Regions from separate parts of the Achromobacter sp. 18P8.1.1 genome, predicted to be linked through region 1. Evidence: riboswitches for the same ligand, from Rfam matches in the RefSeq annotation. Region 1 holds a riboswitch; the other holds the start of a gene.
The links. A riboswitch is a leader RNA that binds a small molecule or an ion and turns the genes downstream of it on or off. The one in region 1 is predicted to bind glycine.
Positions count from the first base shown of each region.

Region 2: another riboswitch for glycine. It lies ahead of gcvT (glycine cleavage system aminomethyltransferase GcvT); the one in region 1 lies ahead of AC27VE_RS14080 (D-amino acid dehydrogenase).

Region 1 is NZ_JBYOKH010000019.1:11,850-15,770, forward strand. Features, by position in the region: gene AC27VE_RS14070 (3-hydroxybutyryl-CoA dehydrogenase) at 1-768, shown strand, start outside; gene ampC (class C beta-lactamase) at 738-1,916, opposite strand; glycine riboswitch at 2,023-2,113, shown strand; gene AC27VE_RS14080 (D-amino acid dehydrogenase) at 2,254-3,483, shown strand; gene AC27VE_RS14085 (heavy metal sensor histidine kinase) at 3,504-3,921, opposite strand, start outside.
Region 2 is NZ_JBYOKH010000016.1:82,714-86,634, reverse strand. Features, by position in the region: gene AC27VE_RS12825 (superoxide dismutase) at 1-290, shown strand, start outside; gene AC27VE_RS12820 (ZIP family metal transporter) at 322-1,215, shown strand; glycine riboswitch at 1,608-1,704, shown strand; glycine riboswitch at 1,739-1,863, shown strand; gene gcvT (glycine cleavage system aminomethyltransferase GcvT) at 1,955-3,055, shown strand; gene gcvH (glycine cleavage system protein GcvH) at 3,155-3,532, shown strand; gene gcvP (aminomethyl-transferring glycine dehydrogenase) at 3,603-3,921, shown strand, end outside.

The DNA.
Region 1 (3,921 bases):
CAAAGCGCGCGCATCGTGTTCGAGGCCGTGCCGGAGCGGCTGGACGCCAAGCGCGATGCCTTCCAGTGGCTAGGGGAAACCTGCGCGCCAGACGCCGTCATTGCATCCACCACGTCCACCTTCCTGGTCACCGAACTGGCCGAACTGGTGACGCACCCCGAGCGCTTCCTGAATGCGCACTGGTTGAACCCCGCCGCCTTGATTCCGTTGGTGGAAGTCAGCCAGGGGCCCAAGACGCGCGACGCTGCTGCCCAGCAGTTGCTGGAGGCACTGCGCCAAGCGGGCAAGGTGCCGGTGCAGTGCGCGCCGTCCGCCGGCTACATCGTGCCCCGCATCCAGGCACTTGCCATGAACGAGGCGGCCCGCATGGTGGAGGAAGGCGTCGCCAGCGCCGAAGACATCGATACCGCCGTGCGGCTGGGCTTCGGGCTGCGCTTTTCGGTGCTGGGCTTGCTGGAATTCATCGATTGGGGCGGCGGCGACATCCTTTACTACGCCTCGCGCTACCTGTCCGAAGCCATCGGCCCCCGCTTCGCCTCACCTGAAGTCATTGCTCGCAATATGGAGAAAGGCCGCAACGGCCTGCGCGACGCCCAGGGCTTTTACGACTACGCCGGCATGGACGTGGACGCCTACAAATTGGAGCGTCTGGGGCAGTTGTGCCAGCGGCTGGAAATCATGGGACTGCTGCCGCGGGCGGGCAGAGCCCCTGCCGAACCCCGAACCGCCGCTGACGCTCAGCGTGCGAGTTCTTCCAGTATCCGGTAGGCCAGCCGCACGCGGGCCTCGTTCGGATAGTTCTTGTTGGCCAGGATCACGACGCCCGCCTTCCTGGCCGGCACGAACGCCACATAGGCCCCGAAGCCGTTGGTCGATCCCGTCTTGTTGATCCACACGGCATCCTGCGGTGCAAGCGGGGGAGTCAGTTCGGCCGCCGGATGGCTCTGGCTGTTCAGCGTGCCCGCATTCGCTGTCAACAGCGCATCCAGCGTGGCGGGATAGGCAAGCTGCTCCCAGGCCAGGTCCTGCGTCATGTCCCCTATCCGGTAATAGCCCACGTGCGTGCGGGCGACGGCGCGCTGGATCGCGGCGTCGCCCGCCGTATTCAGATTGGCCTCGACAAAGCGCAGCAGGTCGCGCGCGCTGGTCTTCACGCCATAGGCCTCCGCCGCCAGCACGCCCGGATTCACGCGCACCGGCGCATCCTGTTTGTTGTATCCCTGAGCGTAGTCGCCCATCGCGGCGGCAGGCACGTCGATGTAAGTGTGCGACAAACCCAATTTGGGAAACAGCGTCTTTTCCATGGCGTTGGCGAACGGTTCGCCCAGGCTCTTGGCGGCCACCACCCCAAGCATCCCGATGCTGGGATTGGCATAGGTGCGGTACGTGCCCGCTGGGTACTGGGGCGTCCAGGCCTTCAGGTAATCCATCAACTGCGCGTCGTTGCGCACGGCGTCGGGCACCTGCAGCGGAAAGCCCCCGCCGGTATGCGTGCCCAGATGGACGAGCGTCAGCTTCCCGAAATCCGACCCCTGCAAGACGGGCAGGAAGCGCGCGGGGCTGTCGTTCAACGACAGCTTTCCCAGGACTTCGGCATAGGCTGCCAGGGTCGCGGTGTAGGTCTTGCTGATCGAGCCCACCTCGAACAGGGTGTCGCGGCTGACTTTGGCCTGGGTCTGGCGCGAGGCCACGCCATAGCTGTAGAACTGCTGCCGGCCGTCCCGGGTGATGGCGATCGCCATGCCCGGCACGCCGTATTCGCGCATCACGGCCTGCGCGGCTTCGTCGATGCTGCGGCTGGCCGTGGTCGGGTCCACGGGAGGCGTCGGCGCGGCAAACGCCTGCGCAGCGCCTGCGCCCAGCGCCAAAACCGCCAGCCCCGACAAGGCGATGCGCCGGGTCCTTTCAACATGCATTCTCATGGTCCTATCCCTTCATTTCCAGCCGCTGCCGACCGCCCGACATAGTACTTACCCTGAATCCAATCCGACAAGAACTTGGCTATTCTCTATTCCGTCGATTCAAAACCGCGCAGAAGAGACTGGCCCTTGCGGCCGGCGCCGACGGAGCAACCGCCCCGGAAACTCTCAGGCAACAGGACTGCGCGCGTCTAGACAATCTGGAGAGAGGCGCCGTGCGCGCCCACCGAAGGGGATCCCGCCGCCGTCAGCGCAGCGGGTGAAGCTCTCAGGTACCAAGACAGATGGGGTGCGGCGGCCAGTTCGGGCCGCGGCCACTCAATCTGGAGCCATCATGCCCCGCATCGCCATCATTGGCGCCGGTATCACCGGCGTCACGTCCGCCTACGCCTTGTCCAAGCTGGGATACCAGGTCACCGTCTACGATCGCCAGCGCTATCCCGCCATGGAAACGTCCTACGCCAATGGCGGCCAGCTGTCGGCCAGCAACGCCGAGGTCTGGAACAGCACCGCCACCGTCCTGAAGGGCCTGCGCTGGATGTGGCGCAAGAACGCGCCGCTATTGCTGAACCCCAAGTTCAGCTGGCACAAGTATTCGTGGCTGGCGCAGTTCATGGCGCAGATCCCGAACTACCGTGAAAACACCATCGCCACCACGCGGTTGGCGATCGAAGCGCGCCAACATCTCTTCGACATGGCAGAAGCCGAAGGCATCGACTTCGACCTGGAACGCCGGGGCATCCTGCACATCTACCACGACGCGGCCAGCTTCGACGCCGCCCGCCGTTCGAACGCGCTGCTGCAGGCAGGCGGCCTGGAGCGGTACGCGGTATCCGGCAGCGAAGCCCGCAATATTGAACCCACGCTGCAAACGGATTGCCACGGCGGTTTCTACACGCCGTCGGACGCCACCGGCGACATCCACAAATTCACGAGCGGCCTGGCGCGCGCGTGCGAACGCCATGGCGTCACGTTCGTGCAGGACGCCGACATCGAGCAGATCAGCCGCGACAGCCGTCCCTATGTGCTGGACGTCCTGCGCGAAGGCGGCACCCTGCGCGAGCAGCATGAAACCGATGCCATCGTCATCTGCGCCGGCGCCGTCAGCCGCAAGTTCGCGCGGCAGATGGGCGACACGCTGAACATCTATCCGGTCAAGGGCTATTCCATCAGCGTCCACCTGGACGACGCGCAAAGCCGGGACGCCGCCCCCCGTGTCAGCCTGCTGGACGAAGCGGCCAAGATCGTCACCAGCCGGCTGGGTGACCGCTTCCGCGTGGCCGGCACGGCGGAATTCAACGGCTTCAACATGGACATCCGCGCAGAACGCGTGCAGCCGCTGATCGACTGGACGCGCAAGCATTTCCCCAACATCCGGACATCGCGCGTGGTGCCCTGGTGCGGCCTGCGCCCCATGACGCCCAACATGATGCCGCGCGTCGGCCCGGGCAAGCGCCCGGGGGTGTTCTACAACACGGGCCACGGCCACCTGGGATGGACCCTGTCGGCGGCCACCGCGCAGATGCTGGCGGCAAGCGTCGGGAAGACGCTGCCGCCGGCCTGACGCCGGCGATCCATCGACGCTCAGTGCGCGCCCGGCGCCGGCCGGCACGCCATGGTGAACCCAAAGGTGTTGACCCCGTTTTCGCTGCGCACGAACACGTCGCCCTGGTGGATCGACGCGATGGCCTTCACGATGGACAGGCCCAGACCGTGGTGCTTGTCGCTTTGCGTGCGTGCCGATTCCACCCGGAAGAAGCGTTCGAACAGGCGCGGCAGCGATTGGGCGTCGATGGGCTCGCCCACATTGGAAACGCACACTTGGGCCATGCCGGCCTGCGCTTGCATCGCGACCGCGACGTCGGTCCCCGGCTTGGCGTAGAACGCCGCGTTTTCAAGCAGGTTCGCCAGCGCCCGGTGGAACAGCCTGCGGTCGATCAGCGCCCGCGCATCGCCCCTGAGCGTCACCGTCAGGTTCTTGTCTCCGAACAGCGGTTCGACA
Region 2 (3,921 bases), on a different contig from region 1:
TGGGCGGTTTGGCCGCCTTCCGCGAGGCCTTCACCAAGGCGGCGCTGACGCGCTTCGGCAGCGGTTGGGCCTGGCTGTCGGTGACGCCGGCCGGCAAGCTGGTGGTGGAAAGCAGCGCCAACCAGGACAGCCCGCTGATGCAGGGCAATACCCCGATCCTGGGTCTGGACGTCTGGGAACACGCCTACTATCTGAAGTATCAGAACCGCCGTCCCGAATATATCGGCGCCTTCTACAATGTCGTGAACTGGCCCGAAGTGGCTCGCCGCTATGCGGCCGCGAAGGGCTGAGCGCATCTCTCTCAAGGAGGGGAGCGGCCCTATGAACACCTTCAGCCGTCATCGCGTGCGGCCCGCGGCCACCAGCATCAGCGTGTGGACGCTTGCCGTCATGGTGTCCTGCCTGGCGCTGCATCAGCTCTGGGCCTACCTGGACGTGCGCGCGCCGCACGTGGCCGACGCGCTGCTGGGCGGCTTGGTGGCGGCTGCCGCCACCGCGCTGGGCACGCTTCCCATCCTCTTTGCCCGCACCATCCCGCAGAAGGTGCAGGACAGCATGTTCGGCTTTGGCGCCGGGGTGATGCTGGCCGCCAGCGCCTTTTCGCTGGTGGCGCCCGGCATCGAGGCCGCCAAGACCCAGGGCATGGGGCCGTGGGGCGCAGGCCTGACCGTCGGCGCGGCCATCCTGCTGGGCGCGGCGGTCCTGCTGGTGATGGACCGCACCTTGCCGCATGAGCATTTCATCAAGGGCCGCGAGGGCATCGAGGCGCACCGCCTGCGCCGCACCTGGCTGTTTGTGTTCGCCATCACCTTGCACAACCTGCCCGAAGGCCTGGCCATCGGCGTGGGCTATGCGGGCAGCGACCCCGTGCGGGGCACCGCATTGGCTACAGGCATTGCCATCCAGGACATCCCGGAAGGGCTGGTCGTGGCGGTGGCGCTGCTGGCCGCCGGCTACAAGCGCTCCTTCGCCGTGGCGTTGGGCATGCTGTCCGGGCTCGTTGAACCGCTGGGCGCGGTGATCGGCGCCGCCATCGTCGGATTCTCGGCGCCGATGCTGCCGTGGGGCCTGGGTTTTGCGGCCGGCGCCATGCTGTTCGTCATCAGCCACGAGATCATCCCGGAGTCGCACCGCAAGGGCCACGAGGTATATGCCACCTGCGGGCTGATGATCGGCTTCGTGCTGATGATGTTGCTGGACACCGCGTTGGGCTGACCCGGCTGGGCGTCAGAAGACGGGTTTTCCCCGCCGGGCCGCCCCAAGGGGAAAAAGCCCCCTCGGGGGGCAGCAAGCATGCGTAGCGCGCGCGGCGTGGGGGCATTTTCCCCGCCGGGCCGCCCCAAGGGGAAAAAGCCCCCTTGGGGGGCAGCAAGCATGCGTAGCGTGCGCGGCGTGGGGGCCTTTTCCTCGCCGGGCCGCCCCAAGGGGAAAAAGCCCCCTTGGGGGGCAGCAAGCATGCGTAGCGTGCGCGGCGTGGGGGCCTTTTCCCCGCCGGGCCGCCCCAAGGGGAAAAAGCCCCCTTGGGGGGCAGCAAGCATGCGTAGCATGCGCGGCGTGGGGGCCTTTCCCGGGGGCTTCTTTTCGTTGTATGCTTGGCGCCGCTGTCACGCATGTTTGCGGGAGAGAGCGGCCTTTCATTTCGGGCCGCCGCCGAAGGCGCAATTCGCCCAGAATCGCTCAGGTAACCGATACCGCACATGCTTGCCCTGTCCCGGTTTTTTACCGTGCGGATGCGGCAAAACAGTACTCTGGAGAGACCTGGCGCCGGCCCTGAACAAGGGACACAACGAGCAGCCCAGGCGCCGAAGGTGCAAACCCGCCATGCGCGGGGCAACTCTCAGGCAAAAGGACAGAGGGGCGGAAGATTCAGCCGTAGCCGCGCGGGCGTAGTCCGCCTGCCGCGACCGGCATTCCGTAACCCTGGCAGAGCCCTGCCGTCCCGGAGTTTCCGCGCATGTCCGCAACCCTCAAACGCACCCCGCTGGCCGAAGAACATATCGCCTCCGGCGCCCGAATGGTCGATTTCGGCGGATGGGACATGCCCTTGGCCTACGGCTCGCAGCTGGAAGAACACCACGCGGTGCGTCAGGACGCCGGCATGTTCGACGTGTCGCACATGCTGAACGCCGACGTCGTCGGCCCGGACGCCTTTGCCTTCCTGCAGCGTCTGGTCGCCAATGACGTGGCCAAGCTGACGGTGCCGGGCAAGGCGCTGTACTCCTGCATGCTGAACCCGCAAGGCGGCGTCATCGACGACCTGATCATCTACTTTTTCGCCGCCGACGAATGGCGCGTGGTGGTCAACGCCGGCACGGCCGACAAAGACATGGCCTGGATGCAGCGCGTGAAGCAGGCCGGCAATTTCGACGTCACCATCACCCCGCGCCGCGATCTGGCCATGGTGGCCGTGCAGGGCCCGAACGCCCGCGCCAAGGTCTGGGCTGCCCGCCCGGCCTGGCAGGCCGCAACTGAAGCGCTGACCCCCTTCGTCGCCGCCATCGTGGGCGACGACACGCTCGTCGCCCGTACCGGCTACACCGGTGAAGACGGCTTTGAAATCGTCCTGCCCGCCACCGAAGTCGTGCAGCTGTGGCGCGATCTGGTCGCCCAGGGCGTGCGCCCGGCGGGCCTGGGCGCGCGCGACACGCTGCGCCTGGAGGCCGGCATGAACCTGTACGGCCAGGACATGGACGAGCTGACCCACCCCGACCAGGCCGGCCTGACCTGGACCGTCTCCCTGAAAGACGCTGAGCGCCGTTTCATCGGCCGCGACGCGCTGGAGCAGTTCGCCACCCCCGCCGCCTTCGTTGGCCTGAAGCTGCAAGAGCGCGGCGTCATGCGCGCCCACATGGCCGTGCGTACGCCGGCCGGCACGGGTGAACTCACCAGCGGCACCATGTCGCCCACCCTGGGCGTGTCGGTCGGCTTTGCCCGCCTGCCGCAAGGCGTGCGTCCGGGCGACACGGTCGAGGTCGACATCCGCGGCAAATGGGTGCCCGCCCTGGTCTGCAAACTGCCGTTTGTCCGTAACGGCAAAGCCGTCGAACACTCGTAAACTCGAAGCTTCGCGCGAGCGCCGGCCCGGCCAGGGCAAGCGTCGCCCGCGCGAGGCGCGCAACACCATTCATCTACCCGCATTCCCTCAGGAGTTCCCATGAGTCTGCCCACCGATCGCAAGTACACCCAGTCCCACGAATGGGTCAAAGCTGAAGGCGACGTGTTCGTCGTCGGCATCACCGACACCGCCCAGGATCAATTGGGCGATCTGGTTTTCGTTGGCGACGTGAAGGTCGGCGCCAAGCTGAACGCGGGCGAAACCGCCGGCGTGGTCGAGTCGGTCAAGGCCGCCTCCGACATCTACGCACCCGTGGCCGGCGAAATCGTCGCGTTCAACGATGAGCTGGAAAACAACCCCAACCTGATCAACGAATCGGCCTTCACCGCCTGGATCTTCAAGATCAAGCCGGTCAACGCCGCCGATGCCGACAAGCTGCTTGACGCTGCCGGCTACGAAGCCGTCGCCAACGGCTAAAGCTGGCCCCAGGCGGGCGCAGCCCCTGTGCCGCGCCCGCCCTGACGCACCACCACCCCGAGATCCCCCCATGTCGCGCGCCCTAGACACCCATACCGACTTCATTCCCCGCCACATCGGCCCCTCCGATGCCGACCAGGCCACCATGCTGAGCGTGATTGGCAGCCCCAGCCTGGACGCCTTGATCGAAGAAGTCGTGCCCGCCAAGATCCGCAGCCAGGCCCCGTTGGCGCTGCCGCCCTCGCGCAGCGAAACCGACGTGCTGGCCGAACTGAAGCAGATCGCGGGCCGCAACAAGGTGTACCGCAACTACATCGGCCAGGGTTACTACGGCACGCAGACGCCCAACGTCGTGCTGCGCAATATTCTTGAGAACCCCGCCTGGTACA